Linked DNA regions of Solwaraspora sp. WMMA2065. Each later gene encodes a partner of the first gene's protein in a complex. Links are inferred from orthologs where the notes say so. Each region holds a gene or a part of one and is shown on either strand. Other genes may lie near its edges. The genes, in order: secY and secG.

Region 1 (11,123 bases):
TGCGGTGGAAGGGCAAGCGCCCGACCGTCCGTGGCGTCGCGATGAACCCGGTCGACCACCCGCACGGTGGTGGTGAGGGCAAGACCTCCGGTGGTCGCCACCCGGTGAACCCGAAGGGCAAGCCGGAGGGCCGGACCCGTCGTAAGGGCCAGCCGAGTGACCGGCTGATCGTCCGCCGCCGCTACGCCACCCGCAAGCGCGGCTAGAAGGAGTCTGGTAGCACATGCCTCGCAGCCTGAAGAAGGGCCCGTTCGTCGACGACCACCTGATGAAGAAGGTGGAGACGCAGAACGACAAGGGCTCCAAGAACGTCATCAAGACCTGGTCGCGGCGCTCGACGATCACCCCGGAGATGCTCGGGCACACGATCGCCGTGCACGACGGGCGCAAGCACGTCCCGGTGTTCATCACCGAGTCGATGGTCGGGCACAAGCTCGGCGAGTTTGCCCTGACCCGCACCTTCAAGGGTCACGAGAAGGACGACCGCAAGAGCCGTCGGCGCTGAGTCGCGGGCACGGATAGAGGATCAAGGGGTTACAGCGATGCCAGTGAAGGGCGACGCTCCGGTGCTTCCGGGCGCGCGGGCGGTTGCGCGGTACGTGCGCATCTCGCCGATGAAGGCGCGTCGGGTGGTCGACCTCGTCCGCGGTCTGCCCGCGAAGGAGGCACTCACCGTCCTGCAGTTCGCGCCGCAGGCCGCCAGTGAGCAGGTGTACAAGGTCCTGGCCAGCGCGATCGCCAACGCCGAGAACAACGAGCAGCTGGACCCCGACGCGCTGCTGGTCAGCGAGGCGTTCGTGGACGAGGGTCCGACGCTGAAGCGGTTCCGGCCGCGGGCGCAGGGCCGGGCGTACCGGATTCGCAAGCGGACCTGCCACATCACCATCGCGGTGGAGGCCGTCGCCGCGGCGAAGCCGACGCGGCGGGCGACCAAGGCGCAGCCGGCGAAGGCCGCGAAGCAGGCCCAGCCGGCCGAGGCGGCGACGACCGACGCGCAGCCGGCGGCCGTGGAGCAGACCGAGAGCACGGCGCAGGGCGGCGCGACCGCGAACGAGCCGGCCGGCGGCAAGCAGAGCAGCACGGAGGGTGCCGAGTAATGGGTCAGAAAGTTCACCCGCACGGGTTCCGGCTCGGCATCTCGACCGACTGGAAGTCGCGCTGGTACGCGGAGAAGCTGTACAAGGACTACATCGCCGAGGACGTCAAGATCCGCCGGATGATGTCCAGCGGCCTCGAGCGGGCCGGTATCTCCAAGGTCGACATCGAGCGGACCCGCGACCGGGTCCGGGTCGACATCCACACCGCCCGCCCGGGCATCGTCATCGGCCGTAAGGGCGCCGAGGCGGACCGGATCCGGGGCAAGCTGGAGAAGCTCACCGGCAAGCAGGTGCAGCTCAACATCCTCGAGGTGAAGAGCCCCGAGTCGGACGCACAGCTGGTCGCGCAGGGCGTCGCCGAGCAGTTGGCCAGCCGGGTCAGCTTCCGGCGGGCGATGCGTAAGGCCATGCAGTCGGCGATGAAGAACCCGATCGTCAAGGGCATCCGGGTGCAGGTCTCCGGCCGGCTCGGCGGTGCGGAGATGAGCCGTACCGAGTTCTACCGCGAGGGTCGGGTGCCGCTGCACACGCTGCGGGCCAACATCGAGTACGGCTTCTTCGAGGCCCGGACCACCTTTGGCCGGATCGGCGTCAAGGTGTGGATCTACAAGGGCGACGCGGTCCCGGGGCGGGAGGCTCCGGCCGAGGCGCCCAGCCGTCCCCGCCGGGAGCGGCCGGACCGGCCCCGTCGCGGGCGTTCCGGCTCCAGCGGGACGACCGCCGGTGGTACCGAGGCTGGCCGGGCGGCCGCCGCGGAGATCTCCGGTGGCCCGTCGACCACGACCAGCAGTGCCGCGCCGGCTGATGCCGCGCCGGCCACTCCGGCCGCTTCGGCCGGAGCGGACAGCTCAGCGCAGGAGGGCTGACAGATGCTGATCCCGCGCAAGCCCCCGAAGGGCTTCCGCAAGCCGCATCACCCGAGCCGTACTGGCGCCGCCAAGGGCGGCACCCGGGTGGTGTTCGGCGAGTTCGGTATCCAGGCGCTCGAGCCGGCGTATGTGACCAACCGTCAGATCGAGTCGGCCCGTATCGCCATGACCCGCCACATCAAGCGTGGTGGCAAGGTCTGGATCACGGTCTTCCCCGACCAGGCGTTGACCAAGAAGCCGGCCGAGACCCGGATGGGGTCCGGTAAGGGCTCGCCCGAGTGGTGGGTCGCCAACATCAAGCCGGGACGGGTGCTCTTCGAGATGTCCTTCCCGAACGAGCAGATCGCGCGTGAGGCGATGCGTCGTGCGATCCACAAGCTCCCGATGAAGTGCCGCATCGTGACGCGCGAAGTGGGTGAAAGCTGATGGCAGCGGGCGTTTCGGCCGCCGAGCTGCGTGACCTCTCCGAAGAGGAGCTGGTCACGAAGCTGCGGGAGGCCAAGGCGGAGCTGTTCAACCTCCGCGTGCAGGCCGCGACCGGTCAGCTGGACAACAACCGCCGGCTGCAGGTCATCCGTCGGGAGATCGCCCGGATCTACACGATCATGCGTGAGCGTGAGTTGGGACTCTCCGCCGCGCCGACTGAGGTGGCTGCATCATGAGTGAGAACACCGCCCCCGAGCAGGGCGCAACGGTCGTCCGGGCCCGCCGCAAGGTTCGCGAAGGGCTCGTGGTCAGCGACAAGATGGAGAAGACCGTCGTCGTCGAGGTCGAGGACCGGGTCAAGCACCGGCTGTACGGCAAGGTCATGCGCCGTACCAGCAAGCTGAAGGCACACGACGAGCAGAACGCGTGCGGGGTCGGTGACCGGGTGCTGCTGATGGAGACCCGGCCGCTGTCCGCCACCAAGCGGTGGCGGGTCGTCGAGATCCTCGAGAAGGCGAAGTAGCCGGGCGACCCGTCCGCCGCCGTCGCGCGGCGTTCGGGTCGGTCGGGTCCGGATGGCAGCCCGCGCGTAGCGCGGACCAGGTTCTTCCAAGCTCCGGGTGACCGGAGGACTGGCAGACATAGGAGATAGACGTGATCCAGCAGGAGTCGCGACTGCGTGTCGCCGACAACACGGGTGCCCGGGAGATCCTGTGCATCCGGGTGCTCGGTGGCTCCGGTCGGCGCTACGCAGGCATCGGCGACGTGATCGTCGGGACGGTCAAGGACGCGATTCCCGGCGCCGGCGTGAAAAAGGGCGACGTGGTGAAGGCCGTCGTGGTCCGGACCGCGAAGGAGAAGCGGCGGCCGGACGGGTCGTACATCCGCTTCGACGAGAACGCTGCCGTCATCATCAAGGACGGTGGGGACCCGCGCGGTACCCGCATCTTCGGCCCGGTCGGGCGTGAGCTGCGGGACAAGCGGTTCATGAAGATCATTTCTTTGGCGCCGGAGGTGCTGTGACCGTGAAGGTGAAGAAGGGCGACACGGTCGTCGTCATCGCCGGTAAGGACAAGGGTGCCAAGGGCAAGGTCATCGCGGCCTACCCGCGGCAGGACAAGGTCCTCGTCGAAGGCGTGAACCGGATCAAGAAGCACACCCGCATCCAGACCACCCAGCGCGGCGGGCAGACCGGTGGCATCGTCACCCAGGAAGCTCCGATCCACGTCTCGAACGTGCAGGTGCTCGACTCCGACGGCAAGCCGACCCGGGTCGGTTACCGGTTCGACGACAGCGGCCAGAAGGTGCGGATCGCGCGTAGCAACGGTAAGGACCTGTGATGACCACCGCTACCCAGACCAGGCCGGCGCCGCGCCTCAAGCAGCGGTACCGCGAGGAGACCATCGCGCAACTGCGTGAGCAGTTCCAGTACGCGAACCCGATGCAGGTTCCGGGGCTCGTCAAGATCGTCGTGAACATGGGTGTCGGCGAGGCCGCTCGGGACGCCAAGCTGATCGACGGTGCCATGCGTGACCTGGCCACCATTACCGGCCAGAAGCCGCAGGTGCGGCGGGCAACCAAGTCGATCGCGCAGTTCAAGCTCCGTGAGGGGATGCCGATCGGCGCGAAGGTCACCCTGCGCGGTGACCGGATGTGGGAGTTCCTGGACCGGCTGCTGTCCATCGCGCTGCCCCGAATCCGGGACTTCCGCGGGCTGGACGGTCGCAAGCTCGACGGCAACGGCAACTACACGTTCGGGCTTACCGAGCAGTCGGTGTTCCACGAGATCGACCAGGACCGGATCGACCGCACCCGGGGCATGGACATCACGGTGGTCACCACCGCCAAGACCGACGACGAGGGCCGGGCGCTGCTCAAGCTCCTGGGCTTCCCGTTCAAGGAGAACTGAGCTATGGCCAAGAAGGCGCTGATCATCAAGGCCGCCGCGAAGCCGAAGTTCTCGGTGCGCGCGTACACCCGTTGCCAGCGGTGCGGGCGGCCCAAGGCGGTCTACCGCAAGTTCGGCCTCTGCCGGGTCTGCATCCGGGAGATGGCGCACCGCGGTGAGCTGCCCGGTGTGTCGAAGGCTTCCTGGTAACCCCACCTTGACAGGTCTTCGCCGTAGGCCCGGTGGTACAGCCACCGGGAACCCCGGCGAGAAAGGTTGACGAGACCCATGACGATGACCGACCCGATCGCAGACATGCTGACCCGTCTGCGCAACGCCAACCAGGCGTACCACGACCGGGTGACGATGCCGTACTCGAAGGTCAAGGCGAACATCGCCGAGGTCCTCAAGGCCGAGGGATACATCTCGACCTGGCAGGTCGAGGACCCTGCGGAGGGTGCCGTCGGCCGGCGGCTGGTGGTCGATTTGAAGTACGGCCAGAACCGGGAGCGCAGCCTCGCCGGGATCAAGCGCGTGTCCAAGCCGGGTCTGCGGGTGTACGCCAAGTCGGATGAGCTGCCCCGAGTGCTCGGCGGCCTGGGCGTGGCGATCATTTCGACGTCCCAGGGGCTGCTCACCGACCGGCAGGCCCGTAAGCGGAGCGTGGGCGGGGAAGTCCTCGCCTTCGTCTGGTAATCGGGAGACTGGTAACAATGTCGCGTATTGGACGTAAGTCGATCCCGGTACCGGCCGGCGTCGATGTCAAGATCGATGGCCAGACCGTCACGGTCAAGGGCCCCAAGGGCGAGCTGTCGCACGTCCTGCCCGAGTCGATCACCGTTGAGCGGACCGAGGACGGTCAGCTCCAGATCAACCGGGCCAACGACGAGCGCCAGGCCAAGGAACTGCACGGGCTGAGCCGTACCCTGGTGTCGAACATGGTCATCGGGGTGACCGACGGTTACCGCAAGACCCTGGAGATCGCGGGTACGGGTTACCGGGTCACCGCCAAGGGCAAGGACCTGGAGTTCGCTCTCGGGTTCTCGCACCCGGTGCTGGTGCCGGCCCCGGAGGGGATCACCTTCACCGTGGAGCGGCCGACGCTGTTCCACGTGGCCGGGATCAACAAGTGGCAGGTCGGTGAGGTCGCCGCCAACATCCGGAAGATCCGCCCGCCGGAGCCGTACAAGGGCAAGGGCGTGAAATACCAGGGCGAGGTCATCCGCCGCAAGGCCGGAAAGGCAGGTAAGAAGTGAGCGCGAGGAGCGAGCTTGCGAGCCCCGCAGTCGCGAACGGAGGCGGGTTCCGATGAGCGCCACACTGTTGAAGCGTCGGGCGGGCGGCAGCGTCTCCGCGCGGCGTGCCATCGGGCGGGCGCGCCGGCACTTCCGGGTGCGCAAGAACCTCAGTGGGACCGCGCAGCGGCCGCGCCTGGTGGTCACCCGTTCCCTGAAGCACATGGTCGCCCAGATCGTCGACGACACCAAGGGTCACACCCTGGCGTCCGCGTCGACCATGGACGCGTCGCTGCGGGGTACCGCGGGTGCCAAGAGCGAACTGGCCGGCAAGGTGGGCGAGCTGCTCGCCGAGCGGGCCAAGGCGGCAGGTATCTCCAAGGTCGTGTTCGACCGTGGGGGCAACCGGTACGCGGGGCGGATCGCCGCGCTGGCCGACGCTGCCCGCGAAGCCGGACTCGAGTTCTAGCGGCCGTCTGATGCCTGTCCAGACGCAAATCGAAGCAAACCCCGTCACGAGTAGGAAGGAAGGCTGCTGATGCCAGGTCAACAGCGTCGTGGCGGCGGGTCCGGTGGCAACGAAGGTGGTCGCCGCGACAACCGCCGTGAGGGCGGTCGCGGCAACGCGCCCGTCGAGAAGACCCCACACCTGGAGCGCGTCGTCGCGATCAACCGGGTCGCCAAGGTCGTGAAGGGCGGTCGGCGTTTCAGCTTCACCGCCCTGGTGATCGTGGGCGACGGCGACGGCACGGTCGGCGTGGGTTACGGCAAGGCCAAGGAGGTGCCGGCGGCGATCGCCAAGGGCGTCGAGGAGGCCAAGAAGCACTTCTTCAAGGTGCCCCGGATCGCCGCGTCGATCCCGCACCCGGTGCAGGGCGAGGACGCCGCCGGCGTGGTCCTGTTGAAGCCGGCGAGTGCCGGTACGGGTGTGATCGCCGGTGGCCCGGTGCGTGCGGTGCTGGAGTGCGCGGGCATCCACGACGTGCTCTCCAAGAGCCTCGGCTCGTCGAACCCGATCAACATCGTGCACGCCACGGTCGCCGCGCTGAAGAGCCTGGAGTCGCCGGAGGCGGTCGCCACCCGGCGTGGCCTGCCGGTCGAGGACGTGGCCCCAGCCGCGATGCTCGCGTCCCGCGCGGGCGCAGGGGCGTGACAGCGAAGATGAACGGAGGGCGGCTGTGATGGCACGTCTGAAGGTGACCCAGGTCCGGTCCGGGATCGGGACCAAGCGCAACCAGCGGGAGTCGCTGCGGTCGCTCGGTCTCAAGCGGATCAACGACGTGGTGGTCAAGGAGGACCGGCCCGAGATTCGGGGCATGATCTTCACCGTGAACCACCTCGTGAAGGTCGAGGAGGTCGAGTAATGGCGATCAAGGTCCACCACCTCCGGCCGGCGCCGGGGGCCAAGACCGCGAAGACCCGGGTGGGCCGCGGTGAGGGCTCCAAGGGCAAGACCGCCGGTCGGGGCACCAAGGGCTCCAAGGCCCGCAAGAACATCCCGGCGGCGTTCGAGGGTGGGCAGATGCCCATCCACATGCGTCTGCCGAAGCTGAAGGGCTTCAAGAACCGGTTCAAGGTCGTCTACCAGGTGGTCAACCTGGACCGGTTGGCGGAGCTCTTCCCGAACGGTGGTGAGGTCGGTCCGCAGCAGTTGGCCGAGTCCGGCGCGGTCCGTAAGGGCCAGCCGGTCAAGGTGCTGGGCAGCGGCGACCTCGGTGGTGTGTCTCTCCAGGTGTCGGCGCACGCGTTCAGCGGGTCGGCCAAGGAGAAGATCACCGCAGCTGGCGGCTCGGTCACCGAGCTCTGAACACCCAGCTTGGACGTGGCGCTCGCTCAGTTGTCCGCGACTGACGGGCGCCACGGCCTACTGGTGAAGCCTCCGTCCCGTTAATATCGGGACCGGTGTATGTTCTAGGGCACGCCTGCCCAGACCGACGCCGGACTGTTAGAGTCCGATGCCAGCCATGGATATCGGGCGCTCCGCACCCACCCGACCCGCCAGAACATCCGGCGGCCGCCTCGCGCAGGAGGAAGAAGTTGCTCTCCGCCTTTCTCAGTGCGTTCCGCACGCCTGACCTGCGCAAGAAGCTGCTGTTCACGGTCTTCATCGTCGCGATCTACCGGCTCGGCGCCACGCTGCCGAGCCCAGGCGTGTCGTACGGCAACGTGCAGCAGTGCATCACCGCCATGGAGTCCGGGGACTCCAGCGGGGTCTTCACCCTGCTGAACCTCTTCTCCGGCGGTGCGTTGCTGTCCCTGTCCGTCTTCGCGCTGGGCATCATGCCCTACATCACCGCGTCGATCATCCTGCAGCTGCTCACCGTGGTGATTCCACGGTTGGAGCAGCTCCGCAAGGAGGGGCAGTCCGGCCAGGCCAAGATCACCCAGTACACCCGTTACCTGACCCTGGGCCTGGGCATCCTGCAGGCCTCGGCGTTCGTTGCGCTGGCCCGATCCGGGCAGCTGTTCAACAACATGTGCGACCAGTGGCCGATCATCCCCGACGGGACCGGCCTACCGACCTGGCTGACGCTCAGCGTGCTGGTCATCACGATGACCGCCGGCACCGGCATGGTGATGTGGCTCGGCGAGCTGATCACCGACCGGGGCGTCGGCAACGGCATGTCGGTGCTGATCTTCACCTCGATCGCGGCGCGACTGCCCAGCGAGGGGTGGGCGATCAAGAACACCCACGGCTGGGGCATGTTCGGCCTGGTGATCGTGCTGGTCCTGGTGGTCATCACCGCGGTGGTCTTCATCGAGCAGGCGCAGCGCCGGATCCCGGTGCAGTACGCCAAGCGGATGATCGGCCGGCGGATGTACGGCGGCACCTCGACCTACATCCCGTTGAAGGTCAACCAGGCCGGTGTCATCCCGGTGATCTTCGCCTCGTCGGTGCTCTACCTGCCGCAGCTCGGGCTGCAGTTCTTCGATCCGAACGACCCTGGTCAGGTCCAGGCGTGGATCCAGAACAACCTGGCGAACCCGACCAGCCCGATCTACATCGTCACGTACTTCTTTATGATCATCTTCTTCACGTACTTCTACGTGTCGATCACGTTCAACCCGACCGAGGTCGCGGAGAACATGAAGAAGTACGGTGGCTTCGTGCCCGGCATCCGGCCGGGCCGGCCCACGGCCGAGTACCTCGACTTCATCCTCAGCCGGATCACCCTCCCCGGTGCGCTCTACCTCGGCCTCATCTCCGTCCTGCCGAACTTCTTCTTCATCTGGCTGGACAGCGACCAGTACGTGAACTTCCCGTTCGGTGGCACCGCCGTGCTCATCATGGTCGGTGTCGGTCTGGAAACCGTGAAGCAGATCGAGAGCCAACTCATGCAGCGCAACTACGAAGGGTTCCTCCGGTAGATGAGGCTGGTACTGGTCGGTCCCCCCGGGGCGGGGAAGGGGACCCAGGCCGAGTTCATCGCCGCTCACCTGGTCGTGCCCAAAATCTCGACCGGGGACATCTTCCGGGCCAACGTCTCCCAGGGCACGCCACTGGGTGTCGAGGCCAGGCGATACATGGACGCCGGCAAGCTGGTTCCGGACGAGGTGACCATCAACATGGTCCGGGACCGGCTGGCCGAGCCGGACGCCGCCGAAGGCTTCCTGCTCGACGGCTTCCCGCGAACCACTCCGCAGGCAGCCGCGCTGGACAAGCTGCTGGCCGACCTCGGCACCGCGCTTGATCTGGTGCTGGAGCTGGTCGTCGACGACGACGAGGTGATCCGGCGGCTGTCCGGCCGGCGTACCTGTCGGGGCTGTGGCAAGATCTGGCACGTCGAGTTCGACGCGCCGGCGACCGAGGGCCGCTGTGACCGGTGCGGTGCCGAGCTGTTCCAGCGCGACGACGACAAGCCGGAGACCATTGCCCAGCGCCTGGTGGAGTACGCCGACAAGACCGCGCCGCTGGTCGACTTCTACGGGGCCCAGGGCAAGCTGGTCGGGATCGACGCCACCGGGCCGGTCGAGGACGTCACCGTACGCGCGATCGACGCCCTGCGTTCGTACGGCGGGTAGCGCCCGATGCGCCGCCAGCAGCTGGACATCCAGCTGAAGACTCCGGAGCAGATCGACCGGATGCGGGCCGCCGGTCTGGTGGTCGCTGACGCACTGGCCCGGATGCGGGCGGCGATCGCCCCCGGCGTCTCCACCGCCGATCTGGACGCCATCGCCGCTGCGACGATCCGCGACGCCGGTGCGGTTCCGTCGTTCAAGGGCTACCACGGCTACCCGGCGACCATCTGCTCCTCGGTCAACGAGCAGGTGGTGCACGCGATCCCGGCCGCCGGGCAGGTGCTGCGCGACGGCGACGTCATCTCGGTCGACTGCGGTGCGGTGCTGGATGGCTGGCACGGCGACGCGGCCTTCACCGCGCCGGTCGGGGAGGTGCGTCCGGAACTGCTGCGGATGATCACGGTCGCCGAGGACGCGCTGTGGGCCGGAATCGCCGCTGCGGCGCGCGGTGCGGTCAGCGGCCGTGGCCGGCTCACCGACATCTCGTACGCGGTGGAGCGGGCGATCCGGGCGGGCGGCCGGTACGGCATCGTCGAGGGCTACGGCGGCCACGGGATCGGCACCGAGATGCACCAGGACCCGCACGTGCTCAACTACGGCCGGCCGGGTAAGGGCCCGCGCCTGGTCCCGGGGATGGCGCTGGCCATCGAGCCGATGATCACCGAGGGGTCGGCCCGCACCGACGAGCTGGCCGACGGCTGGACGGTGGTGACCCGGGACGGGTCGATGGCGGTGCACGTCGAGCATTCGATGGCGCTGCTGCCGGACGGCGTCTGGGTGTTGACCGAGCCGGACGGCGGGCGTTCCCGGCTCGGCGATCTGGTGACCGCCCGTCAGCCGGCCGATTCCCGACGCTGACCCGGGGCCTGCCCCGGCTCCGGCCGCCCCCTGGTCAGGTGCCGGTCTGGTCGGGCTGGCACCGGGGTGTCAAGCTGGTAGCCATGGATCGGCGGGACGGGATGCGGGCGGCCGACGCCGACCGGGAGGCAGTGGCCGAACGGTTGCGCAACGCGCTGAGCGAGGGTCGACTGGATCTTGCCGAGTTCGACGAGCGGTTGCAGCTGGCCTACGCGGCGAAGACGTACGGTGATCTGGACGGACTGCTCGACGATCTGCCACCGGTGACCGCCGCCGGACGCTCCCAGTTGGTGCCGGTCGTCGCCGACGGGTTGCCGGCCGAGTTGACTCCCGGCCCGGACGGCCGCTACCCCGGTGCGACCCGCCGGTGGCTGGTCAACGAGTGGGACGGGTACGGGACGGCGGTCGGGATCACCATCGCGATCTGGGCGGTGACCTGCGTCATGAGTCAGGACCTGCGGTACTTCTGGCCGGGCTGGGTGGCCGGCCCGTGGGGCGCGGTGCTGCTGGTGACCACCGTGCTGGGTCTGATCAAGGGCGAGCCGCAACAGTGTGCGGTCAAGCAGGCCCGGCGGCACCTGGCCAAGCAGGAGAAGGCGGAACGCAAGCGGCTTGAGCAGGAGTCCGGCGGGGCCGACGGTCCGGCCCCGGGCCAGGGGTAGCCACCCGGCCGCACACCGGAGGCCAAGCGGTCGGCCGGCGACCGAAGGCCTGACCGGCGCCCGGCGCC
Region 2 (11,145 bases), 1.8 Mb from region 1 along the record:
CAGCAGCACGTGACGCCGTTCCTGCAGGATGCGGGCCGCCGCTTCCCTGGACAGCCCATCCGGACCGTAGGCGCGGTCCACGAAGCTGTCCATCGTCTCCCGTACAAAGGCGTCGGACAGTTCCCAAGCTGCCCGGTAACGCCCGAGCCAGTTGTGGACATTCAGCACCTGGTCGCGGGCGACGTGCCCGGCGACCTGTCCGTTGTTCTTGTTGACGTACTGGCCGCCGTTCTCGGTGACGGCGATGCTGTCGTCGATGTCATCTGCGTAGGAATCGTCGATGTCGGGGTCGACGGGCTCGATCGGATCGGTCATCATCGGCTACCGTCCCGCTGCTGCGTCATATTCTCGACCGTGGTGGCGACCTGGCCGTTGTTCTGCCTCACCCGTGGTCCGGAGATCCGGGGACTTGTCCGCTTCTCCCCTGCCGGCGCCGTAGGAGGAGACGACGCCGGCAACACGCCGACCAGGTTTCCGGAGATCACGGGCACGTGGAGCCACGCCCGTTGTTCGAATGCCTTGCCGTCGACAGTCGCCGTAACCGGAATGCAACGGTCCGGATGCAGTCCGGCGTATCCGGCGGCGATGACGTCCTTGAAGACGCGGTCGGAGAATACGCAGGCCACGTAGGTCACGCGCGGGCTGGCCCCGGCGAGCATGGCCTTCACAGGTGCGGAATCGAGCAGACGATGAGCATCGTTGCGCGACTCCCCGTTACCTGTCCAGTGAGGGCTCTCCGGGTCGGCCGGTAGGGGACCAACGTGCAGGCTGACCCGCAACTGCAGTTGCGTCCGGGCGTGGCGGTTGTGCTCAGCGAGACGTTGCTGGAGCAGGCTCGGGAAGGGGTCCACCAGGTAGGGCAGAACGCGAGTCGGAAGTCCGACGGCGAATCCATCTCCGGTCGGGCCGAGGAATGAGGGACGTTCCCACTCCTTCCGCAGCCCGGCAACAGTCAGCGCGTCACCAACCAGGTCGAGCAGCCTGTTGCTGATCGCCTGATGAGTGCTACCTGGCTCCTCGGTGAAGCCCTTGGCGTCCACGGCCAGGATCGCCCGGTACGGGGGGAGATCGATCGAACTAGCGAACGGGATGTGTTCCACAGGAGTCCCTTCTCGAGGACGGACTCCCTCAGCGTCGGTCGGGACCGCCCGGTGCTCTGCCCAGTTCTGGGCAGAGCCCGTGTGACCGATCGCTCAGCGCCGCCGGATCCACGATGATGACCTCACGGCGTCCGGTGGTGACGATGCCGGCCTCGCGTAGCGCAGTCAGTTCAGCGACGACCGCGTTGCGCGAGGCGCCGACCAGTTCGGCGAGTTCTGCCTGGGACAGCCTGATAGCGGGTTGTCCGTCGGCTCGTTGGCTCTCCGTGTGGAGCTGAACCAGCGCCCGGGCCAGCCTTTCCCGCACGGGCAACAGCGCCAACGCCGTACGCTGGGCATCGGAGGTACGCAGCCGGTTCACCGTGTAGGAGGCAAAGCCTGTCGCGAACGCAGGCCGACCGAGAAAGCGTCGGAACTGTGGACCCGTCAGCAGCCGGGTGACCGTGGTGGTAAGGGCGGTGACCGTGGCCGACCGGGGTTGCAGGTCCACAGCGGCCAGATCGCCAACCACGTCGCCGGCGACCCGAAGCGTCAGAATCGCGCGGCTTCCGTCCCTCTCCGAGCGAACGATCTTGACGCAGCCGGCCAGGACCACATGCACGTGCTGCGTGGTGTCACCTTGGCGCAAGAGCACGTCGCGAGGTTCGAAGCGGACAGGAATCCCGGTGCTCCGGACTCGGAGCCATTCTTCCTGTGGGAGATGAGCAACAAGCCCTGACTCGCTGCATTCATGCATGCACATATTATATCGCCGACAGCTACAGCTTCGAACGACCGGTTGATGTGGTGTATGATCCAGTACCCCGTCGCCAGTAGTCACGAGAGTGCCGCACTGGCCGAAGCCCAGGCGGTACCCCATCCATACAGTCAACGGCTCCACCGCACTACCAACTGGCACCAGGGCTACGCTCGATGATCAGGCTGGGTACAGCCGTCAGCTATGACGTCTGGCGGATTTGCGCTTTTGAGCAGCAGGTGACCCGGCCTCTCGCCGCCGAGCTAAGTGTGGCGCTGCGCGAGATCGGCGAGGATGTCCTGGGCTGCTCAAGTCGCGGACCTACGGTCCTTCAACCATGCGGCTGCGGCGACGAGTTCTGCCAGAGCCTCTACACGCAGCCACCGCCGGTCGGTGCCTAAGGCCGGGTCACCGGAACATCGGTTTAGAGTCCCGACCGATCAGGCATGCTCGTTCTCGATGTGCTTGACGAGCTCATCATGTTCGTCGAGCTCATCGACCGACCGCCGCTGGTGTGAGCATCTCGCTACTGGCGGACCAGGAGGCGCTGGAGGACCATCGGTGTTCACCGTGGCGCGAGTCGAGATCGAGATCACCGCAGAGCCGGCTCGTGCCCGTTACGCGAAACCGCGCGGCAGCCGAATCCCTGTCGGCAGGCCGCGACGGCTAGAACGGAGATCGTGTTGACCGACGCCGCGCAGCCCTCCCCCAGGGTGTTGGAGATCTCGTGGGGACAGATGGACGTCGAAGGCCTCGGAACCGGCAAGGACTTCATGCTCTACCCAGGCGGCGGCCGGGCCTGGGACTGGTCCGAGACCGGGACCCGGCACAGCCCAGGGATTCAACCGGAGGACGTCGAGGAACTGCTGCGCAACGGCGCGACCGCGATCGTCCTGTCCCGTGGGATGCAGCTCCAGCTTCAGATCGACCCGCGCACACTTGAGCTTCTCGACCGGCACGGCATCACGCCGTACGTCGCCGAGACGACGCAAGCGGTGCAGCACTACAACGAGATGGCCGCGACGCGGCCGGTGGGCGGCCTGTTCCACTCGACCTGCTGACCGGGCGCACCGCGCCCAACGTGATCCACTACGCGCCATCGACCCGACACGCCGACAGCCTGTCAGACCACACGCATCCGATCAGCCCCAGTCGGCGGACGGACGGGCCCTCCGGTCAGCCCTCGCGCAGTAGGGCGTGGGCGATGGCGCGATCCGGCGCGCTGTGCCATGCCGGGCCGCCGGCTCCGGACTCCCAGAGCAGGTTCTGCAGTACGCGGCCGAGCGTCCAGCCGATCGCCCGTTCCCGGTCGACGCCCACCACCTCGGTCATCAGGTCGAAGCGTCTGCGGACCGCGCGCGGCACGTCGCCGGTGGCGACCACGTCGTCCCACCGGTTGCACAGGGCGGGGAGCAGCTCGAAGCAGGGATCTCCGGCGAGCGGCTTCGGGTCGATCGCCAGCCACGGCTCCCGAGCGCCGGACACGGTCGAATCGGACCTGGCCGAGTCGGCCCGGGACGCGAGGACGTTGTGGTAGTGCAGATCCCAGTGCAGAAGCCGGTCACCGGCCTCCGGCAGCAACTCCTCGACAGCCGCCGCGCACCGCCGGATCAGCGGATGGTCGGCGGCGGGTAGCCGTACCAGCGCCTGCGGCACCCGGTCGAGCATCCCGGCGGCGACATCGGCGAGACGGCGGACGTCGGGCGGTGCGGCCACCGAGGTCAGCCGGGCGAGCAGCTGGCTGAGGATCCGCAGCGCGGCCAGGTCGTCGGGGACGACCGCCAGGGTACGGTCGGCGTCGAGTCGTTCCAGCAGCATCGTGCCGGAGCGCGCGTCGTGCCGCAGGAGGCGTACCGCGCCGTCGCCGCCCCAGGCCCGCAGCGCCGCCGGCTCGCCGACGGTCTCCTCGTCGATCGGCTGCACCTTCAGCATCGCCGGTGACCCGTCGCTCTGCACGACGGGCAGCACCAGGGCGATCGCTCCGCAGCTCGACGGCCCGTCGCGACGCAGTCCCCACCTGTCCATGGTGGCCGTGGTCAGCTGTGGCAGCGCCGCGATCCAGGCCCGCCCGGCCTCACCGAAGTAGGTGGCGTGGGATGCGGCCAGCTCCGCCGGGACCTCAATGCCCGATCCACTGGCGGTCACCTGCGCGTGCCCGGTCAGCTGGGGTCGGCGGCCTTGAGGGTGGTGAGGAAGCCGGTCCAGGCTGACGGGTCGAACGCGAGCGCCGGGCCGCTACGGTCCTTGGAGTCGCGTACGCCGATGGTGTCGGCGCTGAGCCGGACCTCGACGCAGGCGGCGTTCTCCGAGCTGCGTGAGGACGTGAACCAGCCGCGTGCAGGGGTGTGTTCCGTCATGTCATCTCCTGGGCGACCTGGCGGATCAGGGCGAGGGACTCCTCGAAGCTTAACGCCCGCTCCAGGGTCTCACCGAAGGTGATCATGTAGTCGGCGACCCGGCTGGACTGGTCGATGATGTCGCTGGAGGTCAGCACCTCCTGCCAGACCAGATCCGGCACCCGTGGCGACGGAAATGTCAGGATCTGGAACGGCCCACCGAGCGCCGGGTACGCACCGGCCGAGAACGGGATGATGTGCACCCGGATCTGCTCCGGATGGCGGGTCATCAGGTCGGCCAGGTGATCGAGTTGGGCGCGCATCACCGCCGGGCCGCCGACCTGCTGGCGAATGGTGCTCTCGCCGAAGATCGCGGTGACCCGCAGCGGCGGGTCCTCGGCGAGCCGGCGCTGCCGGGCCAGTCGTACCTCGACGCGCTGCTCGGTCTCGGTGAGCCGGACGTAGGTGTTGCCGCCGCGCAGGATCGCGCGGGCGTACGCCTCGGTCTGCAACAGGCCGTGGACGATCTCGTTTTGGTAGGTGCGGACGTGGTCGGCACCGGCCTCGTAGCCGAGGAAGCGCAGGAACTCGGCCGGGAAGAGCTGCTTGTACGTGTGCCACCAGGCGCGGGCCATCGCGCCGATCCGCAGCGCTTCCAGCTCGGTCGCCTCCTGGTCGTCGATCTCGTAGATCTTGACGAGCTGGGCGAGCCGGTCGGCGGGGAGTTTGACCTTGCCGATCTCCACTCCAGAGACGTACGCCTGGGTGATGCCGCTGCTGCGGCCGACGCCGACGGCGGTCATGCCGAGCTCTTCGCGGCGCTCGCGCAGTCGGATGCCGAGCTCCATGGCCTGCACGGTGGGCGACATGGCGGGGTTGGCGGGTGCCTTGCGGGTCCTCGGTGCACGTGCCATCGGTGGCCTCTCTCACGATTGGACGGTGACCACGACATCACACCAGGTGATCATGAACAACACAAGGGGTTGATATAAGCGAGTTTTAGCGCGATGCTTCGTGCACCGCAGCATCCAATCAATGATCATGGAGGACACAGTGGCCGTACAACTCAGCTGGGTGGACAGTGAGCAGCGCGAACGTTACGGATTCTCGCTGTGCCGGGTGGTTGACCCCGGTGGCACCGACGAACGCTATGACCTGCTCGGCGTCATCGAGGTCCCGTTCGACCAGCGCCACCCGGAGCGCGTCGCCGACCAGCTCCACCCGTGGGCCATCGCCACCCTGCGGGCCGGCGGGTACGGCTTCGGCCACTACCTCGCCGAACTGACCGGCCTCGACGAGGACGGCGAACCGTGGCACCACATCCGAAACGCGCACATCAACTGGTCAGGCACGACAGTGCTGGTGCCCGCCCCTGACTGACCCCATGCCGCAGTGGCGACGCAACCCTCGCCTGACGGACGGCAGCGGGATACTGGAGTCCGACGAAGGGACTTCGCCATGGATGAGGAGCGGGAGCGGACAGCGCCGTCGGCGGACGACGAGTTCGATCAGCTACGGCGCGCCAGGTTCGGCAAGCTGCCGGCCCGGGTGGCACCGGAGGACATGTTCGGCGCGGTCGACGCCGATCCCGGGCATGATGAGCCGGGCCAGCCTCCGGTGCGTCGGGAGTGGGGCTAGGCAGCCGGTCAGGACTCGCCGCGTCGAGCGCGGACCGCCGCGAGCGCCTCGGCGAGGATCGCCTCGGCGTCGGCGTCGCTGCGGCGCTCCTTCACGTACGCCAGGTGCGACTTGAACGGCTCGGTCCGTGGCCGGGCCGGCGGATTGTGCCGGTCCTGCCCGGCGGGCAGCCCACAGCGGGGACACTCCCAGGTCTCCGGGGCCGCCGCCTCCACGGCGAGGCTGATCTCCACCGCATGCGCATTGGCACACCAGTAGGTCGTCTGCCGGCGGGGTGCGGGCTCGGCCCGCTCGGTGGGCCGGGCCGGGCTGGCACCGATCCGGCTGCCCCGGATCGTGTTGGCACTCGCCATGTTGTCGCTCCTGTCGTCGGGAAGGGGTGTCACCACGGCACGATGCGGTGGTGCGACGCCGGTGAAGCGGGCGTACCCAAAAGAATGCGCGGCCCGTATCAACGGGCCGCGCGAAATCTTACGACGGAATGCGACGGATCACACACCCGCACTCATCGCGACCTTCAGCCACAGGCCGAGGCCGACGATGCAGGCGAACCATACGATGCCGGTCAGTACGGTGTAGCGGTCGAGGTTCTTCTCGGCCACCGAGGATCCGGCCAGGCTGGTGCTCACGCCACCGCCGAACATGCTGGACATGCCGCCGCCCTTGCCCTTGTGCAGCAGGATCAGCATGGTGAGCATGACGCTCGTGATCACCAGCAAGACGATCAATACGTAGGCGAACTCGATCGGCATGGCAGTGGTCAGTCCTCTCATCACGGTCGCCGGCTCGCGAAGCGGGGCGAACCGGACAAACCCGAGTGGGCCGACACCCGGGCCACCCCAGGATAGCGGGCCGGCTCGATCCATGCCGACCGGCTCCGACGATCTCCGCGACCACCCACCCGTGTGGTCCGCCGCGAGAAGGGTAACCCACTGGATGAGACGACAGGGAAAGCCCGCCGAGCGGATCCGGGGCCGACCCACCGGCGTCGGGCGGGCATCGGACCGGGCAGCCGAACGGATCAGCGACGACCTGCGTCTGGTCGACACGCCGACGCTGCGGCGACGGCGGTGGTCGGCCGGGCTGACCCTGCTTGCGGCCGGCGCCTACGCGGTGGTCGCCACCTACCAGTACGGCCTGGTGCGGCACCTGCCGGAGCCGGCGCTGCCCTGGCTGGACGCCGATCGGGTGGACGCCAGCGGCGAGGCGTACGCCGCCGGACACACCCCGGATACCGCGCTCGCGCTGGCAAACGCCGGCGTCACCCTCGTCCTGATCGGGACGGGCGACGCCGACCGGGCGACCCGCCAACCGTGGCGGCCGTTGTTCGCCGCCGGCAAGGCGGCCGGTGACGCCGCCGCCGGGGCCTGGCTCTTCGCCGAACAGCTCAGCCGGCACCGCCGGATCTGCGGCTGGTGCAGCCTGGCCGCCGCCGCCACGACCGTGGCCGCAGCGCTCACCGTGCCGGAAGCCACCCAGGCGTGGCGCCACCTCCGTAGCCGTCCGGCATGACGGTCCACCAGCGGCACGCACGCCGGGTCGTCGTGGTCGGCGGCGGCCACAACGGCCTGGTCGCCGCCTGCTACCTGGCCCGCAGCGGCTGGCGGACGCAGGTGCTGGAGCAGTCCGACAAGCTGGGCGGCGGCGCCCGGACCGAGGAACTGCTGCCGGGCCACCGCTTCAACACCCACTCCGCCGCGCACAACATCATCAACGCCACCGGCATCGTCGAGGACCTACGGCTGCGGGACGCCGGGCTGGTCTACCGCGAGATGGACCCGTTCTCCATCGCGGCGTTCCGCGACGGCACGATCGTCCGGTTCCACCGCAGCGTCGAGTCCACCGTCGAGTCGATCGCCGAGGTCGACCGGCGGGCCGCGCGGCGGTACGCGGCCTGGATGCGCCAGGCGTGGCCGGTCGTCACCGCGATGCGGACCATGCTGGACCCCGGCACCAGCACGATGCAGCGTCTGCGGCGGATGCCGGGCCTGGTGGCGGCAGGTGGCCGGGCGGTGGCCCGCAACGGCGGGCCGGTCGGGCTGGCCCGGACCCTACTGGCACCGTACGGGCGGGTGCTGCGGGAACAGTTCGACACCGAGCTGGTCCGGGCACCGGTGGCGGCGTTCGCCGCACACGCCTCCGCCTCACCGCAGCAGGTCGGCGGGGCCACCTTCGCGTTGTGGCAGGCGTTCTACCACCAGGTCGGGCAGTGGCATCCGGTCGGCGGGTCGCAGGCGTTGACCGACGCGCTCGCCACCCGGCTGGCCAGCTACGGCGGCAGTTGGCGGGTGAACGCGCCGGTGGCCCGGATCCGGCGCACCGGGCCCGGCACCGACCGGGTCACCGGGGTCGAGCTGGCCGACGGTGCGCGGATCACCGCCGACGCGGTGCTCACCGCCATCGACCCGCGCACCGCCCTGCTCGACCTGCTGGATCCGCCGCTGACCGGCCCGGTTGCCGACCGGCTACGGGCCGCCGGGCGCGGCAACGCCGTACAGAGCCTGGTCCTGCTGGCCACCACCGGGCTGCCCGGCTACCCGCAGGCCCGGCCCGGCGACTGGAACGGACTGCAGTCGTACGTGGACAGCCTGGACTCGCTGTCCGCCGGGTTCGCCCAGGCCGAAGCCGGTCAACTGCCGGACGATCCGGTGCCGACGTACGCGTTCACGCCGTCGGCGCTCGACGACAGCCTCGCCCCGCCTGGCCGGCACACCGTTTACCTGGCGTGCCCCTGCTCCCCGTACCAGGTGCGGGGCGGTTGGGACGCCGCCCGGGAGGAGTTCGCCGACCGGATGGTCGCCGCCGTCGAGGCGCGGGCACCCGGGTTCGCCGCCAGTGTCGTCGACCGGGTGACGCACACCCCGGCCGACATGGCCCGGCAACTGCGCTGGCCCGGCGCGCACCCGATGCATCTGGACATCAGCCTGGACCAGCTGGCGATGCTGCGCCCGACGCCGGACCTGGCCGGCCACCGCACCCCGCTGACCGGGCTGGTGGTGTCCGGGGCGGGCACTGCCCCGGTCGGCGGCATCGCCGGACTGCCGGGCCGCGACGCGGCGTACGCGTTGATCACCCGGCCGCCCGCGCCGGGCGGGCCCGCCGGCCGCCGATGGCCGTGACGAACTGGGCGGCGGCCAGCTGGATCCCGTACGACCAGGTGGGGTAGGCGTGGGTGGCCTGGGCGAGGCGGCCGGCGAACATGCCGCTGGCCATCGCCAGCGCCGGTTCATGGATCATCTCGCCGGCCCGGCCGGCGACGACGGTGGCTCCGAGGATCCGGCCGCCGCCGAGGTTGCCCAGCAGCCGACGCGGCCCGGCGACCAGGGTGACGAACCCGTCGGTCGCGCCGGCGGTCACCGCCCGGTCCATCTCCGTCATCGGCAGGTACGCCACCCGGCCGCCCCGGTCGACCGACTGTGCCTCGGTCAGCCCGACCCGGGCCACCTCCGGGTCGGTGAAGACCACCCACGGCGTGGCGGCCGGGTCGTAGCGCTGCCGGCGACGCGACAGCGCGTTGCCGGCGGCGATCCGCCCCATGGCGAACGCGGCGTGGGTGAACGGCATCCGGCCGGTGACGTCCCCGGCGGCGTACCCGCCGGGCGCGGTCGTGGCCAAATGGGCGTCGGTGACCACGTACCCCCGGTCGTCGACGGCGATCCCGGCGGCCGGCAGGTCGAGCCCGTCGGTGGTCGGCCGGCGACCGGCCGCGACCAGCAGCCGGTCGCCGTGGACCTGTCGGCCGTCGGCCAGCCGCAGCGTCACGCCGCCGACGGTGGTGCCCGCTTCGATGACCTGCGCACCGAGGCACAGCGTGACCCCTTCGCGAGCGAACACGTCGGCGATCACCGCCGAGACCGCCGGTTCGTGGCCGGGCAGCAGCCGGTCGGCGGCCTCGACGATGGTCACCCGTGTGCCGAACCGGGCATACGTCTGGGCGAGTTCGCAGCCGACCGGGCCGCCGCCGAGCACGATCAGCGACCCGGGTGCCGCCGCGAGGTCGAAGACCGTCTCGGTGGTCAGGTACGGGACCTCGGCCAGCCCCGGCACCGACGGGACCGCCGGTACGGCTCCGGTGGCGACGACGTAGCGGCGGGCGGCCAGCACGGTGCCGTCGACGTCGATCCGCCCCGGCGCGACGAACCGGGCCCGACCCCGGCGTACCTCGATTCCCTCGGCGTGCAGCGCGGCGGCGTCCTCGGTGGCGGCGATCTGCGCGATCACCGATCGCATCCGTCGTACGGCGTCGTCGAACGGCAGGCCGCGCCCGGCCGCCTCGATCAGCGTCTTCGACGGCACGCAGCCGGTGAACGTGCAGTCGCCACCGGGCGGCCCGTCGGTGACCAGCAGCGCCCGGGCACCGGCTCCGGCGGCGGCGCGGGCCGCGCCGAGACCGGCGGCCCCGCCGCCGATCACCACCAGGTCGTGTCCGCCGGTCACGGTCTCGCCGCCACCAGCAGGCCGTACCCGATGATCCGCTCGGCGATCGCCGCGCGGGCGGCGGCCAGCACCGCCGGTGCCTGGGCGAAGTCCAGCCCGGCCGCCTCGGCCCGGTCCCGGGCGGTCATCCGGACCAGCGTCAGCCGGGCCTCGATCTGGTCCAGCATGGCGGCGACGGCGGCGTCGTGGTGTTCGGTGTACGTCACCCGCAGCCCGGCGGCGGCCAGCAGCTCGGCGTACTCGGCCAGCGGGCGGGCGTCGGCGACACAGGCGATCCAGCCGCCGAGCCCGGCGAGTTCCGCCGGCAGCCGGGCCTGGTCGACGGTGACGTCGGTGAGGCCGAGCCGCCCGCCCGGCCGCAGCACCCGGGCGAACTCTGCGGCGGCGGTGGCCTTGTCGGGGAACGTGCAGAAGGCGCATTCGCAGACCACCGCGTCGAACGCCGCGTCGGGCACCGGCAGCCGCTCGGCGTCGCCGAGCTGGAACCGCACCGATCCCCGGGCATCTGCCGTCCCGGTCGCGGCAGCCGCCTGCGTCGCGGCGGACACGTTGGCCGCCGACAGGTCGACGCCGGTGACGTCGGCTCCGTATGAACGGGCCAGCAGCAGCGCGGTGGCGCCGCGCCCGCTGGCCACGTCGAGCACGGCCGCGCCGGGACGCAACGCGAGCCGGTCGGCCAGCCGCCGGGTCAACGCCAGACCGCCCGGGTGGTACGACTCGCCGAGCAGCAACGCGACGACGTCGGAGCCGTACGCGGCGGCGCAGCACGCCTTCGCGTCAGTCTCCGCGTCCCTCTCCGTGTCGGCGGAGACAGTGGGACCGTCCACCGGCGAGGCCCGGCCGGTCACCGGAGCCGCCGGCCGACGTTGGTGGTGTCCGGGGCGATCCGACCGGTGCC

What was found.
Region 2: secY (region 1) and secG share a complex: the UniProt entries of both Escherichia coli proteins name them as parts of the sec protein translocase complex. The link is inferred for Solwaraspora sp. WMMA2065 from one-to-one orthologs.

The regions. Positions count from the first base shown.
Region 1 is NZ_CP128361.1:3,976,795-3,987,917, reverse strand. The notes cover bases 6,770-9,718. They hold secY (preprotein translocase subunit SecY), read left to right. Parts: upstream 6,770-7,552; coding sequence 7,553-8,884; downstream 8,885-9,718. Other genes in these bases: map (type I methionyl aminopeptidase), read left to right, coding at 9,545-9,718; O7610_RS18085 (adenylate kinase), read left to right, coding at 8,885-9,538; rplO (50S ribosomal protein L15), read left to right, coding at 6,879-7,322; rpmD (50S ribosomal protein L30), read left to right, coding at 6,770-6,879. Outside these bases: rplB (50S ribosomal protein L2), read left to right, coding at 1-206; rpsS (30S ribosomal protein S19), read left to right, coding at 224-505; rpsC (30S ribosomal protein S3), read left to right, coding at 1,097-1,963; rplP (50S ribosomal protein L16), read left to right, coding at 1,967-2,392; rpmC (50S ribosomal protein L29), read left to right, coding at 2,392-2,628; rpsQ (30S ribosomal protein S17), read left to right, coding at 2,625-2,915; rplN (50S ribosomal protein L14), read left to right, coding at 3,047-3,415; rplX (50S ribosomal protein L24), read left to right, coding at 3,412-3,732; rplE (50S ribosomal protein L5), read left to right, coding at 3,732-4,301; O7610_RS18125 (type Z 30S ribosomal protein S14), read left to right, coding at 4,305-4,490; rpsH (30S ribosomal protein S8), read left to right, coding at 4,569-4,976; rplF (50S ribosomal protein L6), read left to right, coding at 4,994-5,536; rplR (50S ribosomal protein L18), read left to right, coding at 5,589-5,984; rpsE (30S ribosomal protein S5), read left to right, coding at 6,054-6,668; more of rpmD, read left to right, coding at 6,697-6,769; more of map, read left to right, coding at 9,719-10,393; O7610_RS18075 (DUF1707 SHOCT-like domain-containing protein), read left to right, coding at 10,477-11,055. UniProt on the Escherichia coli protein: The central subunit of the protein translocation channel SecYEG. Consists of two halves formed by TMs 1-5 and 6-10.
Region 2 is NZ_CP128361.1:2,140,677-2,151,821, forward strand. What follows is about bases 4,933-7,903. They hold secG (preprotein translocase subunit SecG), read right to left. Parts: upstream 6,563-7,903; coding sequence 6,302-6,562; downstream 4,933-6,301. Other genes in these bases: O7610_RS09715 (helix-turn-helix domain-containing protein), read right to left, coding at 4,933-5,086; O7610_RS09720 (hypothetical protein), read left to right, coding at 5,214-5,552; O7610_RS09725 (hypothetical protein), read left to right, coding at 5,631-5,810; O7610_RS09730 (RNA polymerase-binding protein RbpA), read right to left, coding at 5,819-6,163; O7610_RS09740 (vitamin K epoxide reductase family protein), read left to right, coding at 6,747-7,322. In the rest of the region: O7610_RS09685 (hypothetical protein), read right to left, coding at 1-318; O7610_RS09690 (hypothetical protein), read right to left, coding at 315-1,100; O7610_RS09695 (Crp/Fnr family transcriptional regulator), read right to left, coding at 1,129-1,959; O7610_RS09700 (Mth938-like domain-containing protein), read left to right, coding at 2,520-2,897; O7610_RS09705 (aminoglycoside phosphotransferase family protein), read right to left, coding at 3,013-3,981; O7610_RS09710 (DUF397 domain-containing protein), read right to left, coding at 3,996-4,193; more of O7610_RS09715, read right to left, coding at 4,190-4,932; more of O7610_RS09745, read left to right, coding at 7,904-8,929; O7610_RS09750 (dihydrolipoyl dehydrogenase family protein), read right to left, coding at 8,880-10,247; O7610_RS09755 (class I SAM-dependent methyltransferase), read right to left, coding at 10,244-11,074; O7610_RS09760 (radical SAM protein), read right to left, coding at 11,092-11,145. UniProt on the Escherichia coli protein: Subunit of the protein translocation channel SecYEG. Overexpression of some hybrid proteins has been thought to jam the protein secretion apparatus resulting in cell death; while this may be true it also results in FtsH-mediated degradation of SecY.